Regions from separate parts of the Diaphorobacter ruginosibacter genome, predicted to be linked through region 2. Evidence: predicted binding sites of a transcription regulator. Region 2 holds the regulator's gene; each other region holds the start of a gene.
What was found. The regulator sigma-54, encoded in region 2, starts transcription at its own class of promoters, with help from an activator protein. The targets are predictions, from matches to a motif close to TGGCANGNAANCTGCTTT.
Positions count from the first base shown of each region.

Region 1: the regulator sigma-54 is predicted to act here: its motif matches at 2,145-2,162, upstream of H9K76_RS11585 (phenol hydroxylase subunit).
Region 3: the regulator sigma-54 is predicted to act here: its motif matches at 2,667-2,684, upstream of urtA (urea ABC transporter substrate-binding protein).

Region 1 covers NZ_CP060714.1:2,579,346-2,586,579, forward strand. The annotation lists gene H9K76_RS11575 (GntR family transcriptional regulator) at 1-168, opposite strand, end outside; gene H9K76_RS11580 (sigma-54-dependent Fis family transcriptional regulator) at 174-1,889, opposite strand; gene H9K76_RS11585 (phenol hydroxylase subunit) at 2,194-2,406, shown strand; gene H9K76_RS11590 (ferritin family protein) at 2,457-3,452, shown strand; gene H9K76_RS11595 (MmoB/DmpM family protein) at 3,484-3,786, shown strand; gene H9K76_RS11600 (aromatic/alkene/methane monooxygenase hydroxylase/oxygenase subunit alpha) at 3,835-5,418, shown strand; gene H9K76_RS11605 (phenol hydroxylase subunit P4) at 5,415-5,771, shown strand; gene H9K76_RS11610 (NADH:ubiquinone reductase (Na(+)-transporting) subunit F) at 5,817-6,890, shown strand; gene H9K76_RS11615 (2Fe-2S iron-sulfur cluster binding domain-containing protein) at 6,906-7,234, shown strand, end outside.
Region 2 covers NZ_CP060714.1:321,383-328,616, forward strand. The annotation lists gene H9K76_RS01540 (thiol:disulfide interchange protein DsbA/DsbL) at 1-489, shown strand, start outside; gene lptA (lipopolysaccharide transport periplasmic protein LptA) at 665-1,330, shown strand; gene lptB (LPS export ABC transporter ATP-binding protein) at 1,375-2,136, shown strand; gene H9K76_RS01555 (RNA polymerase factor sigma-54) at 2,192-3,772, shown strand; gene H9K76_RS01560 (acyl-CoA thioesterase) at 4,214-4,654, shown strand; gene H9K76_RS01565 (IPTL-CTERM sorting domain-containing protein) at 4,912-7,234, shown strand, end outside.
Region 3 covers NZ_CP060714.1:4,563,155-4,570,388, forward strand. The annotation lists gene urtB (urea ABC transporter permease subunit UrtB) at 1-1,236, opposite strand, end outside; gene urtA (urea ABC transporter substrate-binding protein) at 1,340-2,611, opposite strand; gene H9K76_RS20615 (urease subunit gamma) at 2,972-3,274, shown strand; gene H9K76_RS20620 (HupE/UreJ family protein) at 3,314-3,931, shown strand; gene H9K76_RS20625 (urease subunit beta) at 3,957-4,265, shown strand; gene ureC (urease subunit alpha) at 4,289-6,007, shown strand; gene H9K76_RS20635 (gamma-glutamylcyclotransferase family protein) at 5,970-6,494, opposite strand; gene H9K76_RS20640 (N-acetyltransferase) at 6,578-6,808, shown strand; gene ureE (urease accessory protein UreE) at 6,840-7,234, shown strand, end outside.

The DNA of each region.
Region 1 (7,234 bases), 2.3 Mb from region 2:
CTGGCGCAGATGCTCCACGCGCAACTTGCTGCCGGGCAGCAGCCGGCCTTCGATGATGTCGGTGCGCAGTTCCGTGTAGGTCTTCTCGGTGAGAGTGCGCGTGGCATCGCTGCTCGGGTCGAGCGTGTCGTCCATCAGCGAAGGGATCAGGAAAGCGCGCTTGGCCATGGTGCTCAGCCTCCCGCATGCCCTGGTGCGGTGCGCTCCCGGGCACGCGCCAGGCGATAGCTCAGCTGCGGACGCGTCATGCCCAGCACGCGTGCGGCGGCCGCCAGATTGCCGCCCGCGCGGCGCACCGCCTCCTGGAGCAGCCCATCCTCGAAGGCGTCCAGCGACAGCCCCTGCGCAAGCACTGCGTCATAGAGGCCTGCGGGTTCCGCTGGTGCGGCGCCCTCCGTCCGAGGCGAGATGAGCAACCCCTGCTCATCGACCATGCTGGCATCGCTGCGCTCGCTCCAGTGGGGAAACAGCGCCTGCACATCGATCATTTCGCCCGATGCGGTCAGGATCAACCCGCGCTCCATGAGATTCTCGAGTTCGCGCACATTGCCGGGCCAGGAATGGCTGCGCAGCGCCGCCAGCGCGCGGTCGGTCAGGCCGGTCACCTGCTTGCCATGCAATGCAGAGAACTTCTGCAGCATGTGCATGGCCAGCATCTCGATGTCCTCGGCCCGCTCGCGCAGCGCCGGGATGTGGACCGGATAGACATTCAGCCGATACAGCAGGTCACGCCTGAAATGCCCCGCCTCCACGGCCTTTTCCAGATCCACGTTGGTCGCCGCGATCACGCGCACATCCACCTTGATGGCCCGCGTGCCGCCCAGCCGCTCGATCTCGCCACTTTGCAGCACGCGCAGCAGCTTGGCCTGCGCCGCCAGCGGCAGCTCGCCCAGTTCGTCGAGCAGCAGCGTGCCGCCGTTCGCGCGCTCGAAGCGCCCCACCCGCATGCTGGAGGCTCCGGTATAGGCGCCCTTCTCGGCGCCGAACAGTTCGCTCTCTATCAGTTCCGCAGGCAGTGCCGCGCAATTGATCGCGACAAAGGGCTTGTCGGCGCGCGCACTCATCGCGTGCAGGGCACTGGCAAAACGCTCCTTGCCGACACCTGTCTCGCCCGTGAGCAGCACCGTGACCTGCGTGGGGGCTGCCTTCTGCAGGAGCTCCACCGCCCCCTTGAAGGCGCGCGAACGCCCGAGCAGCGGACCTTGCTCGTCCGCCGGCTTGAGACGCGAGCGCAGCGCCTCGACCTGCGAGTGCAGGTCATCGAGCCGAACGAGCATCGAGTCGGGAGCATAGTCCCGCGCGAGCTGCTCTCCTTCCGGCCACTCGTGTACGAAGCGCCCCTCGATCAGGCAGTATGGCTGGCCGCAGGCCGTGCACTGCACTTCCTTGAAGATCACCGGCCTTCGGAAAAAGGCGCTGCTGTAGCCGGACGCATAGCCCAGCAGCATCCAGCAGGCAGGCTCTTCCTGCGGCCCCCACTCGCGCAGGTGGGCCTCGGACTCCCAGCTGTGGTCCCAGCGCACCTCGCAGCGAAAGCGGCCGGCCTCCTCGTCCACCTCGAACACCTGCGGCGTTGCGCGCACCGCCCCTTCAAGCCGGTGCAACTGCGGCCCCACGGCGAACATGTCGAACACGCTGGCCTCCGGCCGGATCTGCCGCGCTAGCAACGCATCGCGCTCGCCCGAGGCATAACCCGCACGCATGAGCAGGCGGCGCGTGTGCTTGGGACCCACGGTGTCCATGAGCTCCTGGCGCAAGGCGGTCAGCGAGGCCGAGTGCAGGAGCAGCATGCGCTGGCCGGACAGCCAGATCAGCCCATCCTCGGTGGAAAAGCGGATCAGGCGGCGCAGGTCGGCATCCGAGGGCAAGGGGCGGTCAGGACTGGGCATGGACCAACTATCGATAAAACAGCAGGACAAGACCATCGGGTCTTGCCCGAGGTCCCGCACCCGCGAATTGATCATTTGATGACCTTCCAACGCGCGGATTGATCATTTCATCATGCTGCACCGCAGCACCCGGGCCTTCTATCCGAGACAGATGCCGCACAGGCTGTGCAAAGCGTCACCCGGACGACACCCCGCACCGGAAACGGTAGGGAGTAACCCTCAATTTATCGATATTTTTGGATTTCAAACGAAAGTTGGCACGCGCCGTGCAAACAGGCAGGCAACAACCCGCCAGGAGTGATCAATGCAAGACATGCGTACCGCCCCGACATCGAACAGCACCGAGCTTCCCGTCTGCGACCTTTCGTGCCGCAGCGTGCGCATACAGCGGCGCCGCGACAACGGGTTCGTGGAGTTCGAGTTCTCCGTCGGCTGGCCCGAGCTGGTGGTGGAACTGACGATGAAGGAGAGCGACTTCCAGTCCTTTTGCAAGGAGCAGCAGGTGAACCCGCTCTAGGCGACCTGCCCCCCCGATAGCAACCGACCGCACCACAGGAGACAAGAACCATGAACATTGAATTGCAGGCGCGCGAGATCCAGCCGCTGCGCCAGACCTTCGACCGCGTCGCCACCTACACGGGCGACAAGCCGGCATCGCGCTATCTCGAAGCCACGCTCGGCGCGCAGCCGACCGAGCAATTCCACTATCGCCCCACATGGGAAGAAGGCTTCGAGATCTATGACACGCGGCGCACGGCCATCCAGCTGAAGGACTGGAATGCGCTGCGCGATCCGCGACAGTTCTACTACGCCACCTGGGCCATGGCCCGCGCGCGCCAGCAGGACGCCATGGAGGCCAACTACCAGTTCGTCGAGTCGCGCGGCCTCGCACAGAAGATGTCCGATGCGATGCGTGCGCAGGTCTGCACCGTGCTGATGCCGCTGCGCCATGTGGCCTTCGGCGGCAACATGAACAACTGCAACATCTGCTCCCGCGGCTACGGCACGCCCTTCACCGCGCCGGCGATGTTCCATGCCATGGACCAGCTCGGCGTGGCGCAGTACATCACCCGCCTCGGACTCGCGCTCGAGGAGCCCGGCGCGCTCGAGGCAGGCAAGAACGACTGGCTGGGCGCCGAGGCATGGCAGCCGCTGCGCGAACTGGTCGAGGACACCTTCGTGCTCAAGGACCCGGTGGAGCTGTTCGTCGCACAGAACCTGGCACTCGACGGCCAGCTGTATCCGCTGGTCTTCGGCCACTACGTGGACGACCACCTGGCGCTCAAGGGCGGCACGGCCGTCGCCATGCTGACCTCCTTCATCCCGGAGTGGCACGCCGAGTCGAACCGCTGGGTCGATGCCGTGGTCAAGACGGCCGCGAGTGAATCCGGACACAACCAGGAACTGCTCACGCGCTGGTACCGGCACTGGGCCGACCGTGCCACGGCGGCTCTCGAACCGGTTGCACGCCTCGCGCTGGGCGACGACGCCGCCCCGCTGCAAACCGAAGTGCGCGAGGGCCTTGACGCCCGCGCGCGCAAGGCTGGCCTGGCCATCGGCTGAACCACTGGATGAACGGAAGGAGACGTACGACATGCAAGCAGACCACACCGGCACCGAAGCCACTCGCTCCAAGGTGTTCATTGCGTTCCAGGACAACGAGGAATCACGCGCCGTGATCGAGGCCGTGCTCGCCGACAACACCGAGGCCACGGCCGCCTATGCACCGGGGCTCGTGAAGATCGACTGCCCCGGGCGCCTCGTGATCCGCCGCGAAAGCATCGAGGAGATCACCGGCCAGCCCTACAACCTGCAGCAAATCCAGATCAACCTGGTGACGCTCTCGGGCCACGTCAATGAAGACGACGACGAATTCTCGCTGAGCTGGGGCCGCTGAGCGCGCCGCCACCCATCACCCGCATCAACAGCAACGGAGACAGACATCATGGATACACCCGTAGTCAAGAAGAAGCTCGGCCTCAAGGAGCGCTACACCGCCATGACCCGCGGACTCGCCTGGGACACCACCTACCAGCCCATGGACAAGGTGTTCCCCTACGACCGCTACGAGGGCATCAAGATCCACGACTGGGACAAGTGGGAAGACCCGTTCCGCCTGACCATGGACGCCTACTGGAAATACCAGGGCGAGAAGGAGAAGAAGCTCTACGCGGTCATCGAGGCCTTTGCGCAGAACAACGGCCAGCTTGGGGTGACGGACGCACGCTACATCAATGCACTCAAGCTGTTCATCCAGGGCGTGACGCCGCTGGAATATGCCGCGCACCGGGGCTTCGCACATGTCGGCCGCCACTTCACCGGCGCAGGCGCCCGCGTGGCCGCCCAGATGCAATCGATCGACGAGCTGCGCCATTTCCAGACCGAGACGCACGCGATCAGCCACTACAACAAGTACTTCAACGGCATCCACAATTCGGCCGAGTGGTACCAGCGCGTGTGGTACCTCTCGGTGCCCAAGTCGTTCTTCGAGGACGCGATGTCCGCCGGGCCGTTCGAGTTCCTCACCGCCGTCAGCTTCTCGTTCGAATACGTGTTGACCAACCTGCTGTTCGTGCCCTTCATGTCGGGCGCGGCGCACAACGGTGATCTCTCGACGGTGACCTTCGGCTTCTCGGCGCAGAGCGACGAGTCGCGCCACATGACGCTGGGCATCGAATGCATCAAGTTCATGCTGGAGCAGGACCCGGACAACGTGCCCATCGTGCAGCGTTGGATAGACAAGTGGTTCTGGCGTGGCTACCGCCTGCTCACGCTGGTGGCGATGATGCAGGACTACATGCTGCCCAAGCGCGTGATGAGCTGGAAGGAAGCCTGGGAGATGTACGCCGAGGAAAACGGCGGAGCCCTCTTCCGCGATCTCGCACGCTACGGCATCCGCGAGCCCGCGGGCTGGAAGGAGGCTTGCGAGGGCAAGGACCACATCAGCCACCAGGCCTGGAATACCTTCTACAACTACGCGGCGGCCGCGCCCTTCCACACCTGGGTGCCGAACGACGACGAGATGACCTGGCTCTCGCAGAAGTATCCGGACAGCTTCGACAGGCTCTACCGTCCGCGCCTGGAACACTTCCGTACCGAACAGCAGCATGGCAGGCGCTTCTACAACACCACGCTGCCCATGCTGTGCACCACCTGCCAGATCCCGATGGTGTTCACCGAGCCCGGCGACCCGACGCGCATCTGCTACCGCCAGTCCACTTATCTCGGCGACAAGTACCACTTCTGCAGCGACGGCTGCAAGCATGTGTTCGACGGCGAGCCCGAGAAGTACGTGCAGTCGTGGCTGCCCGTGCACCAGATCTACCAGGGCCACTGCTTCAAGGAGGGGACCGACCCGACCCGGGAGGGCTTCGATCCGCTGGCGGCCGTGCTCGACTGGTACGGCATCAACGTGGGGCGCGACAACTTCGACTTCGAAGGATCGGAAGACCAGAAGAACTTCGCGGCCTGGCGCGGCAGCGCCACGGCGAATGCAGACAGCAAGAACCCCGCAGGAGATACAGCATGAGCGTGACCGCCCTCTACCCGTACAGCTTCGAGGCCAAGGACCGGCGCGAGAACTTCCCCGCGCCCCTGCTCTTCATCGGATGGGAAGACCACCACATGTTCTGCTCTCCCGTCTGCCTGCCGCTTCCGGCCGAAACGCCGTTCGGTGCGCTGGCGCAGGCGGTGCTCCCGGGCGTCTACGGCGCGCACCCTGATTTCGCGCGCATCGACTGGGACGCGGTGCAGTGGTTCAAGTCCGGGGAGCGCTGGCATCCCGATCCCACGCGCTCGCTGGCCGACAACGGCCTCGAGCACAAGGACGTGATCCGCTTCCGCACCCCGGGCCTTGCGGGCATCGCGGGATCGTTCGCCTGAACCGGCGGGACGCATGGACATCGGCATGAATGCGGAGCTGACATCATGAGCTACCAACTGACCCTGGAACCGCTGGGCGCCACCATCGAGGTGGAAGAAGGCCAGACCCTGCTCGACGCCGCGTTGCGACAGGGTATCTACATTCCGCACGCCTGTGGCCACGGCCTGTGCGGCACCTGCAAGGTGCAGGTCTGCGAGGGCGAGGTCGACCACGGCGCGGCCAATCCGTTCGCGCTGATGGACATGGAGCGGGACGACGGCAAGACCCTTGCCTGCTGCGCCACGCTGCAGACCGACGCCACCATCGAGGCCGATATCGAGGACGAGCCCGACGCGCTGGTGATTCCTGTGCGCGACTTCGCGGCAACCGTCACGCGCATCGAGCAGCTCACTCCGACCATCAAGGCGCTGCACCTGCGCCTTGACACGCCCATCCACTACCAGGCCGGGCAGTATGTGCAGGTGCAGATCCCCGGGCTCGGCCAGTCGCGGGCCTTCTCCATTGCCAACGCGCCCGGCGAGGACGGCACGGCGCTCGACATCGAGCTCAACGTGCGCCAGGTGCCGGGCGGCGCGGGCACCGCATGGCTGCATGAGTCGCTCTCGCAGGGCGACACGCTCGCGATCTCGGGTCCCTACGGCCGTTTCTTCGTGCGCCACTCGGCCGCCCAGCCCATGGTGTTCATGGCCGGTGGCTCGGGACTGTCAAGCCCGCGCGCCATGATCCACGAGCTGCTGGCACGCCGCTGCGAACACCCCATCACGCTGATCTACGGCCAGCGCAGCCGCGCCGAGCTGTACTACGACGAGGAGTTCCGCGCCCTCGCGGCGAAGTATCCGCACTTCACCTATGTGCCTGCCATCTCGGGCGACGGCAACGACGGGGAAGATGCCAGCTGGAGCGGCGCGCGAGGCTTCGTGCACGAGGCCGCCAAGGTCCATTTCGGCGGCAACTTCGCGGGTCGCAAGGCCTACCTGTGCGGTCCGCCGCCGATGATCGAGGCCTGCATCTCCACGCTGATGCAGGGCCGCTTGTTCGAGCGCGACATCTATACCGAGAAGTTCATCTCGGCCGCCGACGCACAGGGCGCGCGCAGCCCGCTGTTCAAGCGCGTCTGAGACGAGGCACCCGCCATGTGGACCCTGAACACGAGCCCCAAGGTCAACGTGCACGTCGCGCAGACCGGCGACTGCTACGACTGCCACACGAACGAGAGCCTGCTCAAGGGGATGCTGCGCCTGGGCCGCAAGGGCATTCCCGTGGGTTGCGTCAACGGCGGCTGCGGCGTGTGCAAGGTGCGCATCGTCGAAGGCGCCGTGCGCGCCCTCGGCCCGGTGAGCCGCGCCCATGTGAGCTGCGACGAGGAGGCACAGGGCTACACGCTCGCATGCCGCGTCGCCCCCACGGCCACCGTGCGCCTCGAGGTGAGCGCACGGCTTTCCAAACCCTTTTCCCACCCTGG
Region 2 (7,234 bases):
AAGGTCGAAGTCATCGAGTTCTTCTGGTACAGCTGCCCGCACTGCAATGCCTTCGAGCCGGCTTTCGAGGCCTGGGCGAAGAGCGCTCCTGCCAACATGGCGATCCGCCGCGTGCCGGTGGCCTTCAACGCGAGCTTCGTGCCCCAGCAGAAGCTGTATTTCGCGCTGGAAGCCATGAACCTCCTGCCGCAACTGCACACCAAGGTGTTCCATGCGGTGCACGTGGAGCGCCTGCCCCTGAACAAGGACGATGCCATTTTCGAGTGGATCGGCAAGCAGGGCGTGGACGTGGCGAAGTTCAAGGAAGCCTACAACTCGTTCAACACCGCCAACCTGCTGCGCAAGGCGGCCGCACTGCAGGAGGCCTACCAGGTCGAAGGCGTGCCATCGATGGGCGTGGCGGGCAAGTACTACACCGACGGCACCATGGCAGGCAACATGCAGAGCGTGCTGCAGGTCGTCGAGTACCTGGGATCGCTCAAGGCCTGATCGGATCGAACTCCTCGTCTCGCCACGGCTGAAGAACGCGTCCCCTGGGGCGCGTTTTTTTTGGTCCGGCGTGTCGGGGTGCACGATCTTTACCTTGTCCGCCTATCGTGGCGGGGTCGTTTCCATACCTTCTTGCCCGGGCTTCAGTACAATGGCCGAGCAAGATTCATGCCCTATGAAAAACAGACTCATCCCGTTATTTCTTGGCTGCCTGCTGGCCCTCGGCTCGGTGGCCTCCCATGCTGAAAAAGCCGACCGTGACAAGCCGATGAACATCGAGGCCGATGCACTGCGCCATGACGAGCTCAAGCAGATCAGCGTGTTCACGGGCAATGTGGTCATGACCAAGGGCACCATCGTGCTGCGCGGTGCGCAGCTGGAGGTGCGGCAGGACCCCGATGGCTTCCAGTTCGGCACGGTGACCGCTGCCGCCGGCAAGCGCGCATTCTTCCGACAAAAGCGTGATTCCGCTCCCGGTGCGCCGGACGAGTTCGTCGAGGGCGAGGGCGAAGTCATCGAATACGACGGCAAGGCCGACATCGTCAAGTTCATCCGCCGTGCCGAGCTGCGCCGCTACCGCGACACCACGCTGACCGACCAGGTCAATGGCGCACTGATCGTCTACAACAACATCACCGACGTGTTCACGGTGGATGGCGTCAAGAGCACCACGCCGGGCAATGCACAGGGTGGCACGCCTTCCGGGCGCGTGCGCATGACGCTCACGCCCAAGGAGAAACCGGCGGAAGGCGCGGCGTCCCAGCCCGCAAGGCCTGCACGCACGGGAGAAGCGCCCGCGTTGCGCTCGAGCCCCGAACTGAGCACGGGCGGCAGCAAGTGAGTAGTGGTGTCGACGTGTTGAACCCTGATTCCGCAGCAGCGCCCATGACGAGCAGCGTGGATGCGCACAGCCGCCTCGAGGCCCTGCATCTCGAGAAATCCTACGGCAGCCGCAAGGTGGTGAAGGACGTGTCCCTGTCGGTACGCAAGGGCGAGGTCGTGGGTCTGCTGGGCCCCAACGGCGCCGGCAAGACCACGTCGTTCTACATGATCGTGGGTCTCGTGCGCTCCGACGCCGGCGAGATCTACATCGATGGCCAGTCCGTGCAGGACCTGCCGATCCACAAGCGCTCGCGCCTGGGGCTGTCCTATCTGCCGCAGGAGGCATCGATCTTTCGCAAGCTCAACGTCGAAGACAACGTGCGTGCCGTGCTCGAGCTCCAGAAGGATGAGAACGGCCACGCGCTCTCGCGGGCGGTGATCGAGGAGCGCCTGACCATGCTGCTGCAGGAGCTGCGTGTGGACCACCTGCGCGAATCGCCTGCGCTGGCGCTCTCGGGCGGTGAGCGCCGCCGCGTCGAGATCGCCCGCGCCCTCGCGACACAGCCGCGCTTCATCCTGCTCGACGAGCCCTTTGCGGGTATCGACCCGATCGCGGTGATCGAGATCCAGCGCATCATCGGATTCCTGAAGGCGCGCGGCATCGGGGTGCTCATCACCGACCACAACGTGCGCGAGACGCTGGGTATCTGCGATCACGCATTCATCATCAGCGACGGCCATGTGCTTGCCCAGGGCACGCCCTCGGAGATCGTGGACAACGCCGATGTGCGCCGGGTCTACCTCGGCGAACATTTCCGCATGTGAGTGCCATGGGTGACGACCTGAGGGGACGCTTCATCGCGAGACAGGACTGCGGGCAATGAAACCGGGACTGTCGCTCCGCGTATCGCAACATCTGGCGCTCACGCCGCAACTGCAGCAGTCGATCAAGCTGCTGCAGCTCTCCACGCTGGAGCTCGACCAGGAGGTCGAGCAGATGCTGGATGACAACCCGTTCCTGGAGCGCGAAACCGATACCGCCACCCGCGAGGAGTTCGGGCTCGACAGCGCGGACACGCCGGCAAGCGGCGAAGAGGCGGAGTTCTCCCTGCATGCCGCAGGCTCCACCACGGCCTCGGCAGGCGCCGACGAGCCAGGTTCCGCAGCCGATGCAGACCCGCCGGCGGCCCAGACCGAGAGCGTCGACTGGGATGGCGACGGCACGGTCGATGTCCAGCCGGATGATGGCGAGTGGGGGGGCGATGCTCCCGCGCGCACCCATACGAGCGGGTCCGGCGAGGATGAAGTGGACGCCATCGATCTTGCGCGTGCACATGAGTCGCTCACCGACCACCTGCACCGGCAGGCACTCTCGCTGCATCTGTCGGAGATCGACAGTGCCGCCGTGCGCTTCCTAATTGAATCGCTGAACGACGATGGCTACCTGGAGGAATCGCTTGCCGAACTGGCGATTGCCCTGGCAGGCAACGATGCGCCCACCGAGGAGCTCGAAGAGCTCGTGCATCGCTTCACCGTGGCGCTGCGCCTGCTGCAGAGCCTCGAGCCAGCGGGCGTCGGCGCGCGCAACCTGGGTGAATGCCTCACGCTGCAGTTGCACGGCATGAACCAGGACGAGGAGGGCGATCCGGCGATCATCGCCGTGGCGCTCGACATCTGCCGCGATTCGCTGGACCTGCTGGCGCGCCGCGACGTCAAGCGCCTCACGCAGGCCTGTGGCGCCGGTGAGGAGAACACGCGCGCGGCCATGAACCTGATTGCGCGCCTGGAACCTCGCCCGGGGCGGCGCTTTGCCGATGTCCAGCGCCAGATCATCGTGCCCGACGTGATCGTCAAGAACGTGGGGCGCGGCGCGCAGATGCGGTTCACGGTGCAGCTCAACGCGGATGTGATGCCGCGCCTGCGCGTGCATGACGTCTACGCCAACGCCCTGCGCGGCCAGCGCGGCAACGAGGCCCATGCGGGCCTGCAGCAGCGGCTGCAGGAGGCGCGCTGGTTCATCAAGAACGTGCAGCAGCGCTTCGACACCATCCTGCGCGTGTCCACGGCCATCGTCGAGCGCCAGAAGAATTTCTTCGTGCACGGCGAACTGGCCATGCGTCCACTGGTGCTGCGCGACATCGCGGACGAGCTGGGCCTGCATGAGTCCACCATCAGCCGCGTGACGACGGCCAAGTACATGTCCACGCCCCAGGGGACCTTCGAGCTCAAGTACTTCTTCGGATCGGGCCTGGGAACCGAGACGGGCGGCAGCGCGTCGAGCACGGCCGTGAAGGCGTTGATCAAGCAGCTGCTGAGCTCCGAAAACCCGAAGAAGCCGCTGTCGGACAGCAAGATCGCGGACATGCTGGCGGAGCAGGGCATCGAGTGCGCCCGCCGCACCGTGGCCAAGTACCGCGAGGCGCTGAAGATTCCCCCGGCCAATCTGCGCAAGGCGGTGTGAGGGCAGCGGCCCATGAACGCGCCAAGGGTTTTCATGGGTAAGAAACGTCGTTTTTTGTCTGCTCTGCTTTCAATTTCACCCGAATGAGGTATTGCCAGCACCGGCCGAAATCGTGACCATTGGTGCATTGCGAACTGCACCCCGCTTCCGGCTGGCGGTGCAGCACATCTCGAGGGGCATTCCGGTGGAGTGCAAAGGGGAAGCGCAGCGGCCGCACCGGCCCGGACGATGGATGTCCTCGTCGGCGGTGCCTGGTGCAAGGAAAAAGGCCGCCAAGACGACGCCGGCACATGTGGGCCCTCAGCCCTGCACGCAGCGGTGCAGGACATGGACACATGTGCCAGGCGGGCGTCGCTGCCGCGCAATGTCAGAATGCAGCGCTTTCGAGTTCTCTTCTTGAACGCCCTTCCGAACTCTCTTCCGAACCCCCTTCACTCGCCCATGGCACGCATCGTCTTCGAACTTCCAGCGCATTTCGCCTTCAGCACCGAGGTGCAGATCTACATCAGCCATGTGAACCAGGGTGGTCATCTCGACAATGCACAGCTGTTGAGCCTGGTGTCGGAGGCGCGCCTGCGCTTCTTCCAGGCCATCGGGTTTCCCGCGGAGGATGACCCGGACACCACCATCGTGGTGGGCGACATCGTCGCGCAATACAAGTCGGAAGGCTTTCACGGCGAGGTGATGTGCATCCGGATGACGCCTGCGGATTTCAACCGCTACGGCTTTGACCTGGTGTTCAGCGTCACCGAGAAATCCCAGGGCCGCGAGGTTGCGCGCGGCAAGACCGGCATCGTCTTCGTGAGCCGGACGGACCGCAAGGTGGTGCCGGTTCCCGGCGCCGTCCTGGAGCGGCTGCAGGCCATGCAGCAGATCGGCTGAAACGTTTTCTTGCGTATGAAAATCGATGGCAGGCCGCTTCTGGCATAGTTCCGGCATTCAAATTTCATAATAAGAAAAACAAAAGGAAACAGAATCCTTACATGTTTCCTCCTAACATGTGCCGAACCGACAGAGTGCGGCCTCGCAGGATGGGGCCGATTTCCGCATCATCTTTTGCGGCTGCGGCCAGCGGGTGACGCGCCCGTCTTCCTGGAAGCAACGTGTCGCCTGTGGTCGCCGCGTGCGGGAGGCGACACATGCAGAAGGCGTTCGAGCACTCGTGCAAGCACTGTCTCTATGCGGCGCTCGCCGCATGCCTTGCACCAGGCAGTGGTGCAGCGGCACGTGAACTGGTTTCCGTCGACGCGCTGATGGCGGCGCCCCCGCGGGCAAGTTCCCTTGGCAAGGACGGTGTGGCCCTGCCTGCGGAGGTGCAGCAGATCACGCGCGACAGTAGGCTGGGATCGCCCGTGTTCGTGAAACTCGTGCCGCAGGGTGTTTCCACCGTTGGTGATGGCAAGCAGGCCCCTGCCATCGATGCGACGCGTGCCGCACGCGACGTGTTCAAGCGCCTGGCGCCTCTCTATGGGGTGAGTGCATCCGACATCGATGCCGCTTCCGTGCAGGTGCAGCGCGAGGCGCTCGCAAGCGGTGCCCGCCTGGTGCGCCTCACGAGCCAGCGTGAAGGAATCCCGGTATTCCGCGAGCAGGCCACGGTGCTGCTCGATGCGCGGCAGCAGGCACTGAGCGTGGGCGGCTCCATTGGCAGCACCCAGCTTGCCGGCGGCGCGAGCAAGTCAGCCGCGTCGTCTGCCCTGTCCCCCGCGGCGGCGGCGCAGAAGGCCTTGAGCGACTTCGATTTCGCGGCCGATGCTCATGCGCAGCTTACCGAGCGCGCGCAGGCGGCCGATGCGGGCGGCTACCGCTGGCTCGAACTGCCATCGACGGTCAAGGGGGCTGGGGGAGCCGTGCTGGAGGATGCGATCCGCTATCGTCCCACCTGGTTTCGCATGCCGCAGGGCCTGCTGGCCGCCTACTACCTGGAGCTGCGCGTGCTGGAGGGCGGTGTGCACAGTGCCTACGCCTATGTGATCGACAGCAGCAGCGGCGCCCTGCTGTTCCGCAGCAGCATGGTGGCCCACGACGCGGGGGCTGCCGCCTACACCTATGGCGTGTGGGCCGATCCGCAGACCGGCGTGCCGCTGCGCGGACCCCAGGGCATGGGGCTGAGTCCCTATCCGGGCGGGGGCCCCAGCGGTTTTGCGCCTGCGATGGTGGCACCCGCGAAGATCACGCTGGCCAGCGCCGCCTTCTCGCGCGCTGATCCGTGGGTGGATTCGGGTATCAACACACAGCTCGGCTTCACCGCGGGCAACAATGTGCGTGCCTTTGCCGATGTGGTGCGGCCGGACGGAGACAGCGGGTCGCCGCTCGCCGGCAGGGTGTTCTGCGAGCCGAATGCGTCGCGCGTGGAGGCCGATTTCCATGCCTGCACCGCCAGCCGTTCGTTCGCCTATGGCTACGACTTCTCCGCGAGCCCCCTGGCCAACCTGGGCCAGGCGTCAAGCTCCCTGGCGAACATCTTCTATGTGCTCAACTGGCTGCACGACTGGTTCTACGATGCCGGCTTCGACGAGGCATCTGGCAACGCGCAAGCCCGCAACTTCGGGCGTGGGGGCCTCGAGAACGATGCGATCTCCGCGCGCGCGCTCAACTACATCGGCTTCAACAACTCGGCGATGAGCACGCCGGCCGATGGTGCGCCCCCCATCCTGCGCAGCTACCTGTACAACCGCTCGGCGCCCATGCGCAGCGGGGCACTGGACAACACCATCGTCATCCATGAATGGGCGCATTACCTGAGCAATCGACTGATCGGCAACGGAACGGGCCTGTCGACCCGGCAGGCCGCCGCCCTGGGCGAGGGCTGGAGCGATTTCGTGGCGCAGCTTGTCACCGTCACGGGCGAGGACCGGCTCAGGCCCGGCAACGACCGCTTCCAGGGCGCCTACGCCCACGGGGCCTACGCAAACGGTGCCGTGATGCCACCCGCCGTGGATGGGGGCAACACCTCGTATTTCGGCAGCCGCCGCTATCCCTATTCGACCGACATGGGCCGCAACCCGCTGAGCTTGCGGCACATCCAGGATGGCGCGCCGTTGACCGGCACCGTCCCCATCAACCCGGCCCTCGCAGGCAATGGCGCGCCCAACTCGGAGCTTCACAACGCGGGTGAAGTCTGGGCCAGCATGCTGTGGGAATGCTACGCCGGCATGCTCAACACACACCCGTTCGCGCAAGCGCAGCAGCGCATGAAGTCGTATCTGGTGGCGGGCATGAAGCTCACGCCCATCAACCCCACGCTGCTGAACGCGCGCGATGCGCTGCTGGCGGTGATGGCCGCCAACGACCCGCAGGACTATGCCGCCTGCCTGACCGGCTTTGCACGGCGCGGGGCGGGACTGGGCGCGCAAGGGCCCGACACCTATTCCATCGACAACCGGGGCGTGGTGGAGAGCTTTGACGCAGGCCCGATGCTGGCGGTCGAGACGCTCGAGTTGTCAATGGGCGATCCGGCCG
Region 3 (7,234 bases), 930 kb from region 2:
GTTCTGCGTGACGCCGCGCACGAACAGGCCCAGGCGCGTGCGTGCAATCATGAAGGCGACGCCGCCCAGCACGAGGAAGGCGAAGATCACGATGCAGATCCGGTTCCATGGCAGCGTCAGATTGGGCAGCAGCGCGAGGCCGCCACTCATCCACGAAGGGTTTTCCACCCCCACGTTCTGCGCGCCGAACAGGCTGCGCACGGTCTGCTGCAGCACCAGGCTGATGCCGAAGGTGGCCAGCAGCGTTTCGAGAGGGCGGCCATACAGGAAGCGGATCACGCCGCGCTCGAGCATCGCGCCGACGAGCGCCGATGCGAGGAAGGCCACCGGAATCGCCAGCACCAGGTACCAGCCGAACAGGGCCTCGGGCAGGAAACGCTGGAATGCGACCTGCACCATGTAGGTCGCATAGGCGCCGATCATGATCAGCTCGCCGTGCGCCATGTTGATCACGCCCATCAGCCCGTAGGTGATGGCAAGTCCCAGCGCGGCCAGCAGCAGCACCGAGCCCAGGCTGATGCCGCTGAAGATCTCGCCCAGCCGCTCGCCCCAGGCGAGGTTGTCGGCAATCTCTGCCAGCGCGCGCTGGAGTACCTTCCTGACGGCAGGGTCCTGTTCGTCGGCGAGGCGCTGGTTGAGCAGCAGTTGGGTCTCGGGCGTCCTGTCCCGCGCCAGCACGCCCACGGCCTGCATGCGCTGGTCGCGGACATCGCTGGCGAGCAGGCTCGCCGCCTTGGCGCGTTCGAGCAGCGCCTTCACGCCATCGTCCTGTTCGTTGGCGAGTGCCTTGTCGATGAGTTCGATGCGCGACGCATCGGGCTCCGCCGCGAGCCGGGCTGCCGCCGTGCGGCGCTCGCCCACATCCGGGCCGGAGAGCGCGAGCGCAGCCTGCGCAATGTCGATCACGCCGCGCAGGTAGTTGTTGTTGACGACATCCTCGGCATCGGCGGGCAGCGTGGCGGGGGCGCCGGTCGCGGCATCGACCGCCTTGTCGTCCGTCCCGACGATGTAGGCCTTGCCGCCCGCGGTCTTCACCGCATCGTCGGCCAAGGCCTTGAGAAAGATGCCGAGCCGTGCATCGGGCACTTGCGAGGCCTGCGCCTGCACGGCCTGCGTGATGGCCGCGGCGCGCTGTTCTGCTTCTTCGGCACCTGCCATCCGGAAGGCCTGATCGGCGGTGAGCGCATGGGCGCCGAAGCTGGCGAGCAGGGAAAGGGCTGCCGCCGTCGCCCGCATGCGAGGAATCAATTGAATGCCGAATATGCCTGTCATGATCGTATCCCGGTCCGGATGCGGTGGTCTCTTGCGCCCGGGCCGGCCCGGGCGCCGTGTCTCTCCATCAGAGAGCGGACTTGCCGTCCGGCTCGTCCTTCTTCTTGTCATTGCCTTCGATGAAGGGACTCCATGGCTGGGCCTTCACGGGGCCCTTGGTCTTCCACACCACGTTGAACTGGCCGTCGGCCTTGATTTCGCCCACCATCACCGGCTTGTGCAGGTGGTGGTTCTTCTCGTCCATCTTCACGGTGAAGCCATCGGGAGCCGTGAAGGTCTGCCCGGCCATCGCGGCGATCACCTTGTCCACGTCGGTGCTCTTGGCCTTCTCGACGGCCTGCTTCCACATGTGGATGCCGACCCAGGTGGCTTCCATCGGGTCGTTGGTGAGAGGCTTGTCCTTGTGTCCGGGGATGGCCTTGGCCTTGGCGTAGTCGCTCCACTGCTTGATGAACGCGGTGTTGGTCGGGTTCTTCACGCTCATGAAGTAGTTCCATGCGGCCAGGTGGCCCACGAGCGGCTTGGTGTCCACGCCGCGCAGCTCTTCCTCGCCTACGCTGAATGCCACGACCGGAACGTCCTTGGCCTTCAGGCCGGCGTTGCCGAGCTCCTTGTAGAAGGGCACGTTCGAGTCACCGTTGATCGTAGAGATCACCGCCGTCTTGCCCCCTGTGGAGAACTTCTTGATGTCCGAGACGATGGTCTGGTAGTCGCTGTGGCCGAACGGGGTATAGGTCTCCATGATGTCGGATTCCTTCACGCCCTTGGACTTGAGGAACGCGCGCAGGATCTTGTTGGTGGTGCGCGGGTACACATAGTCCGTGCCCAGCAGCACGAAGCGCTTGGCACCGCCGCCTTCCTTGCTCATCAGGTACTCCACCGCAGGAATGGCCTGCTGGTTGGGGGCGGCGCCCGTGTAGAACACGTTCTTGGACAGTTCCTCGCCCTCGTACTGCACGGGGTAGAACAGCAGGCCGTTGTTCTGCTCGAACACGGGCAGCACCGACTTGCGCGACACGCTGGTCCAGCAGCCAAACACGACGGCCACCTTGTCCTGGGTGATCAGCTGCTTGGCCTTCTCGGCAAACAGCGGCCAGTTGGAGGCCGGATCGACCACCACGGGTTCGAGCTTCTTGCCGAGCACGCCACCCTTGGCATTGATGTCGTCGATGGCCATGAGCACCGTGTCCTTGAGCACGGTCTCCGAAATCGCCATGGTGCCCGAGAGACTGTGCAGCACGCCCACCTTGATGGTGTCCTGCGCATGCACGGTTGCCGAGAGTCCAAGGCCCAGAGCCAGCGAGGCAGCCAGCGTTGTAAGTGTTCCGCGACGGTTCATTGCACCACTCCAGTAAGAGTAAGAATTGACCGGTCCAAGCGACCGTGCAAGGGCCAACGCAATTGCTGTGCCAGTCCATCGGACGCGCTGAAAGGCGGCGCAACGCACGTCGGTTGCCCTCGTTGGGTGCATGGCGTGTCCCGTGGCGGAGCGGTTGTGGTGCGGTTCCCGTCCACAAGGGAATCGAGATGCACCATGGCGGCGCAGCGCGGGGCGGCCGCACCAGATTGCGCACCCCTCGCGGAGCTTTCCGCCCATGGGCCCGCATTTGGTGCCGTGCGTTCACCAAGATGTGGCCTGTTTCTTGCATCGCCATGGGACCCATTCCTTTCAACGGACATCCTCAGGAACGACCGCACCATGGAACTCACGCCACGCGAAAAGGACAAGCTGCTGATCTTCACGGCGGCGCTGCTGGCCGAACGCCGCCGGGCGCGCGGCCTCAAGCTCAATTACCCCGAGGCCGTGGCCTTCATCAGCGCGGCGGTGATGGAGGGGGCGCGCGACGGCAAGACCGTGGCGCAGCTCATGAGCGAGGGCCGCACCATCCTCGCGCGGGGCGATGTGATGGATGGCATCGCCGAGATGATCCCCGACATCCAGGTCGAGGCCACCTTTCCCGACGGCACCAAGCTCGTCACCGTGCACCAACCCATCGTCTGAACCCACACGACACCACGCCCCACCGGACCGGACACAGCCATGCCCATCAAGAAGTCATTCCCCCTCATCGCCGGCGCGCTCGCAGGCGTAGTTGCAGCCACGCCCCTGACAGCCCTTGCCCACGTCGGCACCCACGCGCACGGCCACGGTGTGCTGGACAGCTTCGTGCAGGCCTTTGCCCATCCGTTCACGGGAGCGGATCACCTCGCCGCGATGGTGGCGGTGGGCGTGTGGAGCGCGCTCACCGTGCGCCCCGCATGGCGTGCGCCGCTCGCCTTCGTGGCGCTGCTGGTGGCGGGCTGCCTTGCCGGATTTGCAGGTCTCTCCGTGCCCGGCGTCGAGCCCATGATCGCGGCCTCGGTGCTGGTGCTGGGCCTGCTCGTCGCCACGCAGAAGCGCATGGCCTGGGGTGTTGCCGCCTCGCTCGCGGGCGTGTTCGCCTTCTTCCACGGTGCGGCCCATGGCGCGGAACTGTCGGCCGATACGGCCCTCATGGGGGCTGCGGCGCTGGCCGGCATGGCGCTGGGCTCCGCCACCCTGCACCTGGGCGGCATGGCCCTCGGCAAGGCCGTGCAGCGGCGCCACGCATGGGTGGCACGCGCGGGTGGCGCGGCCACGGCAGTGCTCGGGGTCTTCATGCTGAGCCGCCTTGCCTGAATGGATGCAGGAAGAAAGGAACGCCATGATCCCCGGTGAACTGCTTGTAGACGAAGGCCAACACGAACTCAACGCTGGCCGTGACGTCCTGACGCTGGTCGTGAAAAACGCCAGCGACCGTCCCATCCAGGTCGGCTCCCACTACCACTTCGCGGAAACCAACGCGGGCCTCGATTTCGACCGCGCCGCTGCCCAAGGCAGGCGCCTGAACATCGCGAGCGGCATGGCCGTGCGCTTCGAGCCGGGCCAGCAGCGCACCGTGGAGCTGGTGGACATCGCGGGCGAAAGAACCATCTACGGCTTCAGGGCCCAGGTCATGGGGCGCCTTCCATGACACAGCACGGCAGGACCAGCAGCATGGCACGCATCGACAGACAGGCCTACGCCGAGACCTACGGCCCCACCGTGGGTGATCGCGTGAGGCTGGCCGACACGGCCCTCCTCATCGAAGTCGAGCAGGACTACACCTTGCGGGCCGGAGGCTACGGCGAGGAAGTCAAGTTCGGCGGCGGCAAGACCATCCGCGACGGCATGGCCCAGAGCCAGAGGACGCGTGCGCAGGGCGCGATGGACACCGTCCTCACCAATGCCCTGATCCTGGACCACTGGGGCATCGTCAAGGCCGACATCGGCCTGAAAGCCGGCCGCATCGCGGCCATCGGCAAGGCCGGCAACCCCGACACCCAGCCCGGGGTCGACATCATCATCGGGCCCGGCACGGAGATCATCAGCTGCGAGGGCTGCATCGTCACCGCGGGCGGCATCGACTCGCACATCCACTTCATCGCGCCGCAGCAGATCGAGGAAGCCCTCGCAAGCGGGGTGACCACCATGATCGGCGGCGGCACCGGCCCGGCCACCGGAACCTTCGCGACCACCTGCACGCCCGGCCCTTGGAACATGGAGCGCATGCTGCAGGCAGCGGACGCATTCCCGATGAACATCGGCTTTCTCGGCAAGGGCAACGCCAGCCTGCCGGGTGCGCTGCACGAGCAGATCGACGCGGGCGCGATCGGCCTCAAGCTGCACGAGGACTGGGGCTCGACGCCTGCGGCCATCGACAACTGCCTTGCCGTGGCCGAGGACACCGACACGCAGGTGGCCATCCACACCGACACGCTCAATGAAAGCGGGTTCGTGGAAGACACCGTCGCCGCATTCAAGGGCCGCACCATCCACACCTTCCACACCGAAGGCGCGGGAGGAGGGCATGCGCCGGACATCCTCAAGGTGGTGGGCGAGGCCAACGTGCTGCCCAGCTCCACCAACCCCACGCGCCCCTACACGATCAACACGCTGGACGAGCATGTGGACATGCTGATGGTCTGCCATCACCTCGATCCGTCGATCGCGGAGGACCTCGCTTTCGCAGAAAGCCGCATCCGCAAGGAAACCATCGCGGCCGAGGACATCCTGCACGACCTGGGCGCGATCAGCATGTTCAGCTCCGACAGCCAGGCCATGGGCCGTGTCGGCGAGGTGATCCTGCGCACCTGGCAGACGGCGCACAAGATGAAGCTGCAGCGCGGACCGCTGCCCGGGGATGGCGCGCGCAACGACAACTTCCGCGCGAGGCGCTATGTCGCCAAGTACACGATCAATCCGGCGATCGCGCACGGCGTGAGCCACGAGGTCGGCAGCCTCGAAGTGGGCAAGTGGGCCGACATCGTGATCTGGAAGCCGGCATTCTTTGGCGTGAAACCCTCGGTGATCCTCAAGGGCGGCTTCATCGCGATGGCCGCGATGGGCGACCCGAATGCGTCGATCCCCACGCCGCAGCCCGTGCACTACCGGCCCATGTTCGGCAGCTTTGGCGGCGCCATCGCCAGGACTTCGCTGACCTTCGTCTCGCAGGCCGGACTGGCGGCGGGCATCGGCGAACGCTTCGGCCTGCACAAGCAGCTGTCGGCGGTGAAGGGGATTCGCGGCGTGGGCAAGCGCCACATGGTCCACAACGACTACGCGCCGCACATGGAGGTGGACGCGCAGACCTATGCGGTGCGTGCGGACGGCATGCTGCTGACCTGCGAGCCGGCGGTCAGCCTGCCGATGGCCCAGCGCTATTTTCTGTTTTGAGCTGGAAGGGCTGATCCGGATGTTCCCTGTCCATGCTCCGATACCAGGCGAGCCAGTCGTGCGCCATGATCACGGGCGCGTCCTTCAGCGCTGCGGGCAGCGCCTCGTAGGCGAGCACGCGCATGGGCTGGCTGTCGCCATCGGCGAGCATCACCCGCACGTCGACCAGCCGCTTGGCATATTCGCCAAGGTCTTGCGGCCAGATGCCTTCGATGCGGTCCATGGCCTGCTCCAGCGTGTCGTTCAGCGGATAGACCTCGGCCAGCACGGTATGCGTGCCTGCAAGGCTCAGGCCCGGGTACCAGCCCAGGTCGTGCAGCGTGCCCCTGAGCTCGGTGACACCGGTGCGCCGGATGCCGGCATGCAGCCGCGCGATGTCGTTGACCCCGCCCGCCCGCAGCGTGCCGTAGACGGCCACGTGCGTGGCGCCGCAGGGTTGCCAGGGGGCGTGGCGGGAAGCAGGGTGCGAAGGGGAGGTCCGGCTCATGGCGCTAATGTAATTTCCGAGAGAAGACCTCGCCGCTCGCATGTTGCGTGCCAAGTGTGTCCGGGGTACATGGAGACCGAAAGATGACGATCACCACCACGAACGATGATTCCCAAACACTGATGTTCAGGCTCGGCGCGCTGCTGTCCTATGTGCAGCAGTCGGGCATCCGGCGCATCAGCCTGGAGACGGACACGCCGGACTACTTCGCCCCTGCATGGCGGCTGTACGAACGCAATGGCTTCGCCTGTTGCGAGCCGTTCGGGGACTACCGGCAAGACCCCTACAGCTGCTTCATGACGCGTGCCGTCTGACCCTTTCCCGAATCCTGCATTTCCCATTGCCATGAGCCTTTCTCTCTCCAAGCGCATTTCCGGTGGCAAGGGCCTGGCGCAGCCTCTCCTGCGGCGCGCGGCCACGGTCGAGCTCGACTGGGATGTGCGCCAGAAAAGCCGCTTCGCCGCGATCGACAGCACAGGGCGCGCGCTGGCCGTCTTCCTGCCGCGCGGACAGGCCGTGCGCGGTGGCGACGTGCTGGTGGCCGAGGACGGCTCGCTGGTGCGCGTGATCGCCGCGCCGCAGAAGGTGCTGCACATCACCTGGTGCCGGCAGCACGGCACGGCCTTCGACCTGATGCGCGCCGCGTATCACCTCGGCAACCGGCATGTGCCCATCGAGCTGCAGGCCGATCACCTCAAGATTGAGCCCGACCATGTGCTGGCCGACATGCTGCGCAGCAT